Regions from separate parts of the Cryobacterium sp. TMT1-62 genome, predicted to be linked through region 2. Evidence: riboswitches for the same ligand, from Rfam matches in the RefSeq annotation. Region 2 holds a riboswitch; the other holds the start of a gene.
The links. Region 2 has a riboswitch for thiamine pyrophosphate ahead of thiM (hydroxyethylthiazole kinase). Riboswitches for the same ligand answer to the same signal wherever they lie in the genome.
Positions count from the first base shown of each region.

Region 1: it holds a riboswitch for thiamine pyrophosphate, as region 2 does, so the genes downstream of both, E3T34_RS11855 (ECF transporter S component) here and thiM (hydroxyethylthiazole kinase) in region 2, are expected to answer to the same signal.

Region 1 covers NZ_SOGZ01000041.1:15,062-22,650, forward strand. Annotated here, with positions in the region: gene E3T34_RS11840 (DNA polymerase IV) at 1-331, shown strand, start outside; gene E3T34_RS11845 (hypothetical protein) at 386-718, shown strand; gene nhaA (Na+/H+ antiporter NhaA) at 1,157-2,530, opposite strand; TPP riboswitch at 2,891-2,998, shown strand; gene E3T34_RS11855 (ECF transporter S component) at 3,038-3,670, shown strand; gene E3T34_RS11860 (ABC transporter ATP-binding protein) at 3,681-5,204, shown strand; gene E3T34_RS11865 (energy-coupling factor transporter transmembrane protein EcfT) at 5,201-5,983, shown strand; gene E3T34_RS11870 (ATP-binding protein) at 5,970-6,593, shown strand; gene E3T34_RS11875 (hypothetical protein) at 6,621-6,881, shown strand; gene E3T34_RS11880 (D-alanyl-D-alanine carboxypeptidase family protein) at 6,926-7,589, opposite strand, start outside.
Region 2 covers NZ_SOGZ01000040.1:28,107-33,693, forward strand. Annotated here, with positions in the region: gene E3T34_RS11575 (bifunctional hydroxymethylpyrimidine kinase/phosphomethylpyrimidine kinase) at 1-974, opposite strand, end outside; gene thiE (thiamine phosphate synthase) at 971-1,624, opposite strand; gene thiM (hydroxyethylthiazole kinase) at 1,621-2,427, opposite strand; TPP riboswitch at 2,421-2,514, opposite strand; gene E3T34_RS11590 (hypothetical protein) at 2,796-3,080, shown strand; gene E3T34_RS11595 (hypothetical protein) at 3,821-4,582, shown strand; gene E3T34_RS11600 (TetR/AcrR family transcriptional regulator) at 4,712-5,299, opposite strand; gene E3T34_RS11605 (hypothetical protein) at 5,365-5,587, shown strand, end outside.

The sequences.
Region 1 (7,589 bases), on a different contig from region 2:
CCTCGTCGGCCGCTGCGTGGTGCTCAAGGTGCGCTACACCGACTTCAGCACCGTCACCCGCTCCCGCACCCTGTCGGAACCGACCAGCGTCGGACGCCGGATCTACGAGGAGGTGGCTGCCAGCTTCGAGGCTTTGGCGGCCTCCGGCATCCGGGTGCGCCTCATCGGCGTGCGCGTTGAGCAGCTCAGCGGTGGCGACGGCACTGGCACCGGTCTCTGGGACCCCGACGACGACTGGCGGGGAGCCGAACGGGCCGTGGACTCGGTCACCGCAAGGTTCGGGCGCGGCACGGTGCGCCCGGCGTCGCTGCTGGATCCGGACACACCCTGATCAGGCCCACTCTGATCAGGCAACCGCAAACCAGACAGGGGGTAGCCTGAATCCATGACTAGCCTTCCAGAGAAGCTCGCAGATATCTCTCGTACCGCCGGCGTCAGGTCGGCCTACGGTGATCCGGTCCAGGTGGACGGCGTCACCCTGATTCCCGTTGCTCTCGTCTACTACGGCTTCGGCGGTGGCGAGGGTGACTCCGCCGCCACCGGCAGCGGGTCCGGCGGCGGGGGCGGCGGGGCATCCCTGCCGATCGGCGCCTACGTCAAATCGGGCACGACGGTGCGCTTCGAGCCCAACGTCATCTCGTTGCTCGCGGTCGGCATCCCGTTCCTCTGGGTGGCCGGCAAGGCGATCTCCCGCGTCGTCCGCGCCCTCAAACGCTAGCAGCGAAGGCTCCCAGCCGCCCGGTCGCCCAGCCACTCCGACTGAGGATGTCGGGCTGCTGACTGCGCTCCGGCGCTATCAGTGCCCGCCGGCCAGCTCGATGAATGAGTCTCCATGGCCGAGGTTGAGGGGGGTTCGCGGATCGCGGGCTCCGTTGCGCTTGTTCCCGATTCCGACGCGCGTTTTCCCGCGGACAGCGACGCGGTGGATGAACGTAGGCTCTAACCGCCGCGTCTTTCGAGTCCGCGGACCTGCGGCACATCCGTCCTGAACGAATTCGACGGAGATTGTGCCCTGAACAGCGCGTTTGGGCTCAAAAACGGGTGTTGATCGATGAATCTCCGTCGAATTGGTTCGGTGCCGGGCACGGCGTTCCGCCCGTGACGACCAGCAGACACTCCGGCTGAGGGAGTTGGGCCTGGGTGCGCTCCGGCCCTGTCAGTGCCCGCCGAACCGCTCGTCGCGAGCCGGATCGGCCCCGAACACGTCTGGGACGCCGTCGTTGTCGGCGTCGAGCGCCTCTTTGGCGGCGATGCGCCCGTAGTGCCGGTTGCGGCTCCGCAGCACCACGGTCGCGAGTAGTGCCGCCAGCAGCGAACCGGTCAGGATAGCCACCTTGGCGTGTTCGTCGTGCGGACTACCCTGCCCGAAAGCCAGCTCGCTGATCAGCAGCGACACCGTGAAGCCGACACCGGCGAGCATGGCGACGCCGATCACATCTACCCAGGCCAGGTCCGGGTCAAGGGCGCCCCGGGTGGTCTTGGTGACCAGCCAGGTGGCGAGCATGATGCCAACCGGCTTGCCCACCACCAGGGCTACGACGATTCCGATCGCGACCGGGTCGGTGAGGGCCGTTGTCAGGCCTGACACGCCGCCGATCGTGACCCCGGCGGAGAAGAACGCGAACACCGGCACGGCGAAACCGGCCGAGAGCGGGCGGATGCGGTGCTCGAGGTTCTGCGCCAGGCCCGGGCCGGCGTCGGGTCCGCCGCCACGTCGGCTGCGCAGCACGGGCACGGCGAAGCCGAGCAGCACTCCGGCCACCGTGGCGTGGATGCCGGAGCCGTGCACGAGAACCCAGGTGGCGAGGCCGAGCGGCAGCAGAACGGCGCCCGCGGCCCACCTGGTGGTGCCGAACAGATAGGAGTGCGTATGCGCCAGAAAGGCGAAGAGGCTCAGCGGCACGATGGCGAGCAGCAGCAGAACAGGCTGGAGGTCGCCGGAATAGAAGAAGGCGATGATGGCGATGGCGAGCAGGTCGTCGACCACGGCCAGGGTCAGCAGGAAGATGCGCAGAGCGCTGGGCAGTTTGGAGCCGATCACGGCGAGCACGGCCACGGCGAAGGCGATGTCGGTGGCGGTGGGGATGGCCCAGCCTCGTAACATTTCCGGCCCCGAGCTGAACACGATCGCGGTGAAGATCACAGCCGGAACGATGACGCCGCCGACGGCCGCGGCGACCGGGACGACCGCGCGGCTGAAGGTGCGCAGATCGCCGGCGACGAACTCACGCTTGAGTTCGAGCCCGGCAATGAAGAAGAAGATCGCCAGGAGTCCGTCGGCGGCCCACGCGCCGAGGCTCAGATTGAGGTGCCACGGCTCGTAGCCGATCTGAAAGTCCCGCACCGCATAGTAGAAATCGGAGGCCCCGGTGTTGGCCAGGGTCAGCGCGAGAACCGTCGCCACCAGCAGGAGAGCGCCGCCCACGGTCTCTTTGCGCAGGATCGTCGAGACGTGCAGGTACTCGGGATAGCTGCTACGGCGAAAGACGTTAAGTTTCGGGGTGGGAGGAAGAGGTGATGGTTTCGGCATGGACGAGCCTCAGTCAATCAGGATTTTGTGGCACACGGACATTGCTGTCGACCAGACTTCCCGACACACCACGACGAGCGTACCGCGTTCGGGCGGTCAACGCCGCCCGCGCCAGCTACACCGCCAGCGTCCCAGCCGCTGGCGGGAGCCCGGCCCTTCCCGCCAGCTGCGGGGGATGTGCCAGGGTCCGCGCACGGGTAGCCCGCGTCGCATCCGTCGTCGCCGCAAAATGAAGTGGCGCAGCAACAGAAGCAACAGCCCGGCGAGGATCAGGGGAACGGTGAACGTCATTCGCGCCCGACAGTGATGCGGGGGCGAGGCGAGGACTCCATCCCGCGAGTCTAGGCCGAGGTCTATACTTGAATGAAACACGGGAGTCCGGTCAACCGGGCTGAGAGGAAGCTTCTGAAGCTTCGACCGTCGAACCTGATCTGGATCATGCCAGCGCAGGGAGGCAAATTTTCTCGTTCCCGTGCCCTGGAACCATCTACGGAAAGGGCACGACCAGTGCACGCTACAACAACTCTTCTCACCTCCACCACGTCCCGCCAGCCGCGTAACTTCCGGTGGCGGGTCGTCGACATCGTCATCGCCAGTGTCATCGGCGTGGCCAGCGGGCTCATCTTCGTCGTCTGGAACCAGGCGTACAACCCGCTCAGCGGCCTGCTCACCCCGCTGCTGCCGGGCCTGCAGGCTCTCCTGGGCGGCGGATGGCTGTTCGCCGGCGTGCTCGGCGGCCTCATCATCCGCAAACCCGGCGCCGCGCTCTACACCGAGCTGCTGGCGGCGGTCGTGTCGACTCTGGTCGGCGGCACCGCCTGGGGAGCCACCATCCTGGTCTCCGGCCTGGTGCAGGGTCTCGGCGCGGAGCTGGTCTTCGCGCTGTTCTTCTACGCCAACTACCGCCTCGTCGTGGCCCTGCTCGCCGGCGCGGGTGCCGGCCTTGCCCTCGCCGTCAACGACCTGTTGCTCTGGTACCCCGGATCGGCCGTTCCCTTCATCACCATCTACACCGCCTCCTCGATCGTCTCCGGCATTGTCGTGGCCGGACTGCTGTCCTGGCTGGCCATGCGTGGCCTCGCCCGCACCGGGGCACTGTCGCGGTTCGCCGCCGGGCGATCGAACCGCACCCAGGTCTAGGGGGACGGCGATGACACCGGCAGCAGCGGCATCCGTCTCGGGAGCGTCCGTCGTGGCCCGCGGCTGGGGATGGCGGCATGCCGGGCGGCGGGGCTGGGCCGTCAACGGCCTCGACCTGAGAATCGAGCCGGGCGAGCGCGTGCTGCTGCTCGGCGCCTCCGGGGCCGGCAAATCCACTCTGCTGCACGCCCTCGCCGGGGTTCTCGGCGGCGACGAGGAGGGCGAGCAGCGCGGTCAGCTGCTTGTAAACGGCGCCGAGCCGACCGCAGCGCGCGGCCAGGTCGGGCTGCTGCTGCAGGACCCTGACTCCCAGGTGATCCTGGCGCGGGTGGGCGACGACGTCGCCTTCGGCTGCGAGAACCTTGGGGTGCCCCGCGAAGAGATCTGGCGCCGGGTGAGCGACGCCCTGGACATGGTCGGCCTGAACCTGCCGCTCAGCCATCCGACGTCGTCGCTGTCGGGTGGACAGAAGCAGCGCCTCGCCCTCGCTGGGGTGCTGGCGATGCGGCCGGGGCTGCTGCTGCTCGACGAACCCACAGCGAATCTCGACCCTGGAGGCGTGCTGGATGTGCGCGATTCCGTTGCCCGCGTGCTCGAGAACTCCGCGGCGACGTTCATCGTGATCGAACATCGGGTCGCCGTCTGGCAGAACCTTGTGAACCGGGTGATCGTGCTCGACGCGGCCGGGGGAGTGCTGGCCGACGGCCATCCCGACGACGTGCTGACCAGGCAGGGGGAACGGCTCGCGGCCGCGGGTGTCTGGGTGCCCGGGCGGGGCAACGGCCTGACTGCATCGCGGCGCGAGACCAGCTCGGCGTCGGCGCCCGGCTCGGTCCCTCTGCTCCGCACGCCCGGCCTCGCGGTCGCGCGCACGCGCGCCGACGTGCTCGCCCGGGACATCGACCTCACGGTGCACGCCGGCACCGCTCTGGCAGTCACCGGACCGAACGGCGCCGGCAAATCGACCCTGATGCTCACCCTCGCCGGCCTGCTGAAACCGGCCGGGGGAGCGGTTCTCGCGAGCCCGGAGTTCGCCGGCGGGGCCGACGAGGAACCGATCCGCTGGAAGTCCCGCCAGCTGCTCACCCGCATCGGCACCGTGTTCCAGAGCCCGGAGCACCAGTTCGTGGCCGCCACCGTGCGGGCCGAACTCGCCGTAGGGCCGCGCGCCCTCAAACGGCCGGAGGCGAACATCAATGCCCGGGTCGACGAGGTGCTGCAGCGCCTGCGCCTGGACCACCTGGCCGAGGCGAACCCGTTCACCCTCTCCGGCGGAGAGAAACGTCGGCTGTCGGTGGGCACCGTGCTGGCCACCCAGCCACGACTGCTCATGCTCGACGAGCCCACCTTCGGCCAGGACCTGCGCACCTGGCGGGAGATCGTGGCCCTGCTCGACGAACTCCTGCGGGAGGGCACCGCGGTGGTCGCCGTCTCGCACGACACCGACTTCGTGGTCGCCCTGGCTGACCGGGAGTACCATCTGGCCGGGCGGGCCGGCCGCAGCGTCACGCCGCGGGCGGCGGTGTCCCGGTGAGCGTGCTGACGCCTGCCCGGGGAACCCAGGCCATCTTCCGGATCAACCCGGTCGCGAAGCTGGCCGCCGCGCTGCTGCTGGCGGGCGTGCTCATCCTCACCATCGACTGGGTCTCCGCAGTCGTCGCCCTCGCCTGCGAGTTCGTGCTCTTCTTCTGGGCCGGGCTGTCCCTGAAGGCCTTCGCGGTGCGCACCCTGCCGGTCTGGATCGCCGCACCCACCGCCGGCGTCACCACCCTGCTCTACGGGCAGGCGGCCGGGGCGGTCTATTGGTCTTTCGGGCTGGTGAACGTGACCGAGGGATCACTCGAGCTGGCCATCGCCACGACCCTGCGCATCCTCGCCATCGGACTGCCGTCGGTCGTGCTCTTCGTGACCGTCGACCCCACCGACCTGGCCGACGGCCTCGGCCAAGTCGTGAAACTGCCGGCCCGCTTCGTGCTTGGCGGTCTGGCCGGGCTGCGCCTGGTCGGCCTGTTCCTCGAGGACTGGCGCGCCCTCGAACTGGCCCGGCGGGCCCGCGGCATCGCGGACCGCGGCGTCCTGCGCCGGCTGCTCAGCCAGGCCTTCGCCCTGCTGGTGCTGTCGATCCGGCGCGGCAGCAAACTCGCGACGGCGATGGAGGCCCGCGGGTTCGGCGCCTCGGTGCGGCGCACCTGGGCCCGCCCCTCCAGCTTCCGGGGGCGCGAGGTGGCCCTGGTCGGCATCGGTCTGGCCGTGGCCCTGCTCTCGGTGAGCGTCTCCGTGGCGACGGGAAGCTGGAACTTTGTCCTCACCTGATCTGCCCACGGCCGCCCTCGAACCGGCCGCCCCCGATCCGGTCGGTGACCGACGGATGCTGCTGGCCCCCGTGCTCCGCGACCTTGCCGCCGCCGGGGTGGCGCCCGTCGTTCTCATCGACGGGCCGAGCGGCGCCGGCAAGAGCACCCTCGCCGACGCGCTCGTCGTCGCCTGGCCGGGACCGCTCCGGCCCACCCTGGTGCGGCTGGACGACATCTACCCCGGCTGGCAGGGGCTGGACGCCGCCGTCACGCACCTGCGCGAACAGGTGCTCGCCCCGAGAAGACTGGGCCGGCCCGCCGCCTGGCGGCGCTATGACTGGGAGCGGCGCGAGTCGGCAGAATGGCACCCGGTCGACCCGGCCCGCCCGCTGATCGTGGAGGGCTGCGGAACCCTGGCGGCCGCCCACGCGCCACTCAGCGACATCCGGGTCTGGCTGGCCGCCGACGACCGCATCCGCAAGCAGCGGGCCCTCGCCCGGGACGGCGAACTGTTCCGGTCGCACTGGGACCAGTGGGAAGCGGGCTGGGACGCTTACCGAGAGCGGGAGGCGCCCGAGCGGCAGGCGACGATCCGGCTGGCCGGGACCCCGGACATCCGTCGCCCGTAAGTCGGTGCCCGGGACTAGGTTGGAGGTATGGCTGATCAAGATGCTGAAAATGTCGTTTACACCGCGGAATTCATTGACGGTCCCCTCGCGGGCCAGGTCGACACCCGGGTGCTGATCCAGGGCAAACATGACGCCCGGGTCAGCATGATGGCCGCCGTCGAGGGGGTCGAAACGCTGTTCTGGTACGACGAGGAGGACGTGCGCGATGTGCAGGGCCGCGTGCACGTGCGCTACCGGTTCGACGCGGGCGAGAGCGACCCGTTCCTGCCGACCGGCGAGCGCGAGTAGCCGCAGACCAGTAGCCGGCGGGCGGTCGCGGCAGCCTTTCGCCGCTAGCGGTCCGCGGCGATCAGCGCCGAGATCATCGGCACGGGGTGCAGGAGCCGCCAACCGAGGCCCGGCGCGCTGATCGTGCGGTCGAGCACCAGCGTCGACGTCACCTCGGTGCCCCCGGTCTCCACCGTGACCCGGCCGACGGTCTTGCCCGCCCGGCCGGTCGACACCGTCTCCAGGATCACCTCCGCGTCGCCCGGCGCCTGGGCCAGCCAGCCGTACGTCGTCGTGGCCGTGCGCACGGTTCCGGAGGCCTCGGCCCCCCACGGTGTGCTGAACTCCACGTAGGCGTCACCCTGGGCGAGGGTTGGCAGCTCGCGTACCCCGGCGCGGGCGCTCTCCATCAGGACGGTGACGTCACTGGTCAGGGTGTCGTAATCGGGTTCGCCGAGCAGGGCACCGGCAAAGGTGTAGGTCGAGTCCGGGCCCTGCACCTGACCGGTGAAGAGAAAACAGACGCCCGCCCCGTCCGTGTAGCTGCGGGTGATGCCGGTGACGCCCTCCTCGGCCAGGAACGCCGTGGTGTTGTCCACGCCGCGCTGGCCCACCAGGGCGGAGGCCGGCTGGGAGAGGATGGCACCGATCACCGGGTCGGCGGCGGCCAGGCCGGCCAGCCGGGCAAGGTCGGTGGCCGTTCCGACGCTTTCGTCGTTGAGCCCGGTG
Region 2 (5,587 bases):
GCGTCCCGGTTCAGGGATCCGTCCCCGAGCGCTCGGATAAACGGCAGCTCGTCGGTGTCGGTGCGGATGTCACGGATGTCGTGCCACCATTCCTCGGCGACCTGGGCCGGGCTGGGGCTGGTGTGCAGGCCGCCGCGCTGCCACAGGCCGGCAAAATGCTGGATCGGTCCGTGGCCAGAGCCAACCTGCAGGTCGCCAGAGTGGGCGATGCTCTCGCTCAACCATAGTTTCGCCTCGGCTACCGCGTCCCCCCAATCTGCCAGGCTCGGCCCTACCGTGCCGGCCCGAGCCGCTACCCGGGTCGCGACAGCGGAGGAGAAAGAACACCCGGTTCCGTGGGTGTTCGGGGTGTCGATCCGCAGCCCGGGAAACTCCCGCACGGTGTGGGCGCCGACGAGGGCGTCTGGTACGAGGTCACCGGCGAGGTGTCCGCCCTTGGCCAGCACGAGGACCCCGTACGTCTCGGCGACGTGCTGCGCCTGGCGCAGCACCGCCGACCAGCTCGTCGCCACGGGAGAACCGACAAGGATGGCCAGCTCCGGGATGTTGGGCGTCACCAGGTGCACGACGCTCAGCAGGTCGCGCAGAGCCTCCTCAGCATCCTCGGTTAGCAGGCGGTCGCCGCTAGTGGCGATCATCACCGGGTCGAGCACTACGAGCCCAGGCTTCACTTGGCCGAGCCACCCGCTCACGGTGCGGGTGACGTTCACGTCGGCCAGCATCCCGATCTTGACGGCATCGATGTCGACGTCGTCGCTCACGGCGTGCAGCTGCTCGCGCAGGAAGGAGACCGGCGGCACGTGCACCGAGCGCACACCGTGGGTGTTCTGCGCGACCAGTGCGGTCACCACGGCCATACCGTAGCCCCCGTTCGCCGCAATGCTTTTGAGGTCGGCCTGAATGCCCGCTCCGCCGGTCGGGTCGGTACCAGCAATGCTCAGCACGCGGGCAATGCGGGGGGATGCGCCGGTCATGCCGTCACGCCCCACGCGGCTCGCAACTCGCGGGCCGCCTGCTCCGGATGCGGTGCCGCACAAATCGCCGACACCACGGCGACGCCCGCCGCTCCGCACTCACGGAGGGCGGCCAGGTCGCGCAGGCCGACCCCGCCGATGGCCACGCTCGGCAGCGTGCTGACCCCGACCAGGCGTGCGAACTCGGCCAGCCCCAGGGCAGGGGGCGCGTCGCTCTTGGTGCGTGTGGCGTGCAGTGCGCCAATGCCGACGTAGTCGATCAGGGCAGGATCCTCGGCCGCGCGGCGCAGCTGGGCATCCGTCGATGCGCTGAGCCCGATCACCGCGTCACCCCCGATGAGGTCGCGCACCGCGCCGACGGGCAGGTCGGATTGCCCGACGTGCACCCCGATCAGCCGGCGCCCGGCGGCACGGGCGGCCAGGAACACGTCGACCCTGTCGTTCACGATCAGCGCCACGGTGTCGGGCAGCACATCCGCGATGCGCAGCACGGTGTCGAGGAACTCCCGCCCGGCGGTCTCCTTCTCACGCACCTGCACGGCGCTCACGCCTCCGGCAACGGCGTGCCGCACCACGTCCACGATGCTGCGCCCGGCCGCCGCGGCCTGCCCCGAGTCTGTCACCAGGTACAGCGACAGGTCGAGGATCATCGGAGCACCGCCCGGCGTGCGATGTCCTGCGCGTTGACGGTGGCTAGGGCGTCCACAAAGGCGACAGCGAAGCTGCCCGGACCGGCGGCGGACTCTGCCGCGAGCTCGGCCGCGACGGTGTACACCGTGGCCGCGGCCACCGTGGTGAAGAACCTGTCGGCGTCGACCGTGGCGAACGCGGCCATGACCGCGCCGAGGGCGCAGCCCCCGCCGGTGACGCGGGTGAGCAACGGATGCCCGTTGTCGATGTGCACCAACTCACGGCCATCCGTGATGATGTCGACCGGCCCGGAGACGGCGATCACCCCACCGGTCATCCCGGCCAGCGCGTGCGCCGCGGCCAGGGCGGCATCCACCTCGTCGGATGAATCCACCCCGCGGCCGCCAGATCCGGCGCCCGCCAACGCGATTATCTCCGACGCGTTTCCGCGCACCACCGTGGGTCGCAGGTCGCGAAGGGCGAAGGCCAGCGGCGTGCGCACCGGCAGGAAACCGACGGCAACGGGGTCGAGCACCCACGGTGTTCCAGCATCGTTCGCGGCTGTGACGGCCTCGACCATCGCGTCGCGTTGTTCGGCGGTGGGCGTGCCGAGATTGACGAGCAGCCCAGATGCGATCCGCGCGAACGCGCCCGCCTCGCCCGGAATGTCGACCATCGCGGGCGCCGCACCGAGCGACAGCAGCACGTTAGCGGTGAAGTTCACCACGACGCTATTGGTGAGGCACTGCACGAGGGGCGGGCGGGACCGCACCTCGTCAAGCGCTGAACAGGTGAATGAAATAAGTTCTTCTGGCGTGCGCATTTGCGCGACATCCCTTCGCTAGTACTAACTAGATCAGGTTCAACGGGTGTTATCTCAGCTCCAGATGGAGCACCCCGTGTCACTTGGCTTATGGCCCAGCGTATCGCAGCGTCTTCGTTCTAATTCATGGTTGGACGCGGCCAGTATCTTGGCGACTGGCCGACGGAACGAGGTCATTGCGCGAGCGCACCAAGAGCTGGCCGAGCGTCTCGTATTCCATGGGCGGCGGATTCATCGTTAGTTGCGAGACACCGAGAATTAGATGACTGATGCTGCCCGGGGACGAGTCAGGACGCCGCACCCTGGTCTCAGAAGCTTCCCTACGGTCGGCCAGCCAGGATCGTGGCTACCTCGCTGTTGGCTTTGAAGTGAGCAAGCGCATCAGCAGAGAGCAACCGGATGATGTGGATAATTCGGCGGCGTTCGCTTTCAGAACCGTTGAGGATGTTCTCGTGGTGAGCCACTCTGTTTCGGAAATCTCGCAGCGCGGCCAATGCGTCATTGAGCGGGTTTCTGTCGGTACTTGGTGGGAAGGCTTTGTGGAGATGAGGAACCCAGATGGTTTTCTCGTGAGCGTCCACGAAGAGGTAGGTCCAGAAGCCAAACATGAGTTCGGCGACGACCTTGCCGGGTATTGGCGGCGTGTGTGGTGACGTCGCTGCGTTGATCCGCGCCCGCTCGACGTTGCCTCGGGCGATCTTGTTTGTGACTTTAGCGCGCTGTGGCGGCGTTCTGTGATCGCTATTTGGCGCATTTAGCTATATGCCCGCGTCGCTTCGGAGCAGGTGTCAGTGTCTTGTATCCCATAGGTTTCGACGCGCGGAGATCGCAAGAGAGAAACAGCTAAGTGCATCCGCTGTGGTGACGTTCACGTTGAACATGTGGGACAGTCACTCGGCTGCCAGGGCAATCTGGCAGCATCCGATGAAGGTGACGGGTTCGGTGCTTCTTCCCGTCAGTGGGCAGAGCCTCAGCCAGGAAGAAATATTCACCGAGATCGCGAAAGCAGAGGAGGCACAAGGTTTCGTCCGAAGCGATCGAGCATTAGGCACCGACATTTACACCGGCGATAGTCTGCAACTACACATCCGCGGCACCAGCGAGGGCGTCTCCATCAGCGCAACGTCGGCCTGCAGCGGGCTACCCCAGCTGCCAGACATACAGCCACGACGCGGTTTCAGGTGCGTCGAGGAATAGGCTCCACGTTATGGCGTCGCAAATTGGAGTCACCCTCATGGTTCTTCGCGACCTAGGCGCGTCGTCGTATGGGCACCGCACGCGACCACGATTGCCCGGCTTGAGGCCATCCTTTCTCATGACGGCAACTCCCCGCCTCGTTGGCCTCATGGCGGTCAGCGCGCTAACCCTAACCGGATGCTCACAGCCGACATCGTTGACGACCGGGTCAGCCTCCACGGACGACGCCACCCCGGAGGTCGTCGCGCAAGTGCGGGCGGCCGACCTCGCGCGCGATATCGGCGGGGAGAGACCCGACGACATCGACGGCTGGGCGCGCGCTGCAGTCGCTCAAGCCATTAGCGACAGCGCGGACATCGAGCTGGTCGGCGTCGACACCCGGCAGTCGACCGACCTAAGCGAACCGTTCGGCAGCCTCGACTTCCGGGTTTTCGTGCCAGGGCTCAAGAACGCGTCCACGGGCGCACCTGGCCCCTTTTGCTTCCGAATCGAGTTCGACTACTACGGCAAGGTCGGCACATGGGAATCGTCTGACGGCATCGACCCGATCGGTTGCCCACCGGATGCCGCCATCGTGACGCCTCGCGTCGACGACAGCATCGTCCCTGTCGTGTCGGACACCGCGCGCGAGGTGGCATCGGCGGTGCTTCTCGCGCGAGTGCAGACTGGTTCGCCGGCGACGGTAGACGCGATCATCGGCGCGATTTCCGCGCAACTCACCACTCCGACCGGCGAGTTCGAGGTCGTCGCTCCGCCGCGGGTCGTCGTCCAGGTGAGCAGCGCCGGAGATCGGGTCGGCGTCGCGTTCGGTTCCGCCGAAGATTGCGTCCTGATCAAGAGCGAGAACGGGACGGTCGACGACGTCTACCCACCCCCGGTGACGCTGCAGCCAGGTGAATTAGGCTGCACGCCCGAGACGGCACTCACTGACCCTGACCAATTGGGATCGCCGCACTGACGTGAGAGTCAGCCACGCCGAGACCATAAGCTCTTGCCCGTAAGACGGTCCTCTTGCGGAACTCCGCACGGATCCGTGGATTGCCCGGCCGCATGCACCGATCGCAGGTGACTCCGCACTAGGTGCTGGTCAGCGGTTTCTGATGATGCGTGCAAGCTCTTTCTCGAGGATGACGGTTGCCCAGGTGCTGTCGTTTCCGGGTGGTTCCATGAGTAGGTGAATGGCAAGGCCATCGAGAACGGCGTGCAAATGGCGCGCTCGTTCTACCAGTTCAGGGCCGCTGGGCCTGCAGGCCAACTTTTCGGCCAGTCGGAGGCAGCCGTTCCCCAGTTCTTCGTAAGCGCGATTTCTGATGGAAACAAGTTGCGGCAACGCAGGGCTTTCCGCAATCAGCGCGATATTGACCTCGAGTTCCGCGCGACTATCAGCGGTAAGAGGCAAGAAGTTTTTCAGGACCTCCAGCGCGTACTCCGCTGGGTTCGAGCCTTCACGAATAGCGAGAACGCGGTCGGTGGCGCGCTGCACCATGAGCTCGGCGGAGAACTGCAGGAGTTCAGCGCGGGTGGGGAAAACATGACGCAGGGAGCCGACCACCACGCCAGCCTGCTCGGCAACGGTGCGCACCGATACCGCGCTGATTCCTTGGTCGAGGATGATCTGCCACACCGCTTGAGCGAGCTGTACCTTGCGTGCGTCCCGGTCGATCGTTCTCGCCATAAATTGATATTAGCACGGGCGTGCTAGTTTGTTTTCAGGGCCTAGACGCATCGACTGGGGGATTTATGATCATTGCCATCATCGTCGCCTCCGAAATTGGCTTCTGGGTTTTGATCGCATTGGGTCTCGTCGCCCGATATATGCTGCGTCTGAAAAGGACCGGACTGACCTTGCTGGCGATGACGCCGGTGGTCGACGTCATCTTGCTCGTGGTCACGGCGATGGATCTGACATCGGGCGCGACGGCGACGGTCTTCCACGGGATCGCTGCGATCTACCTCGGCTTCT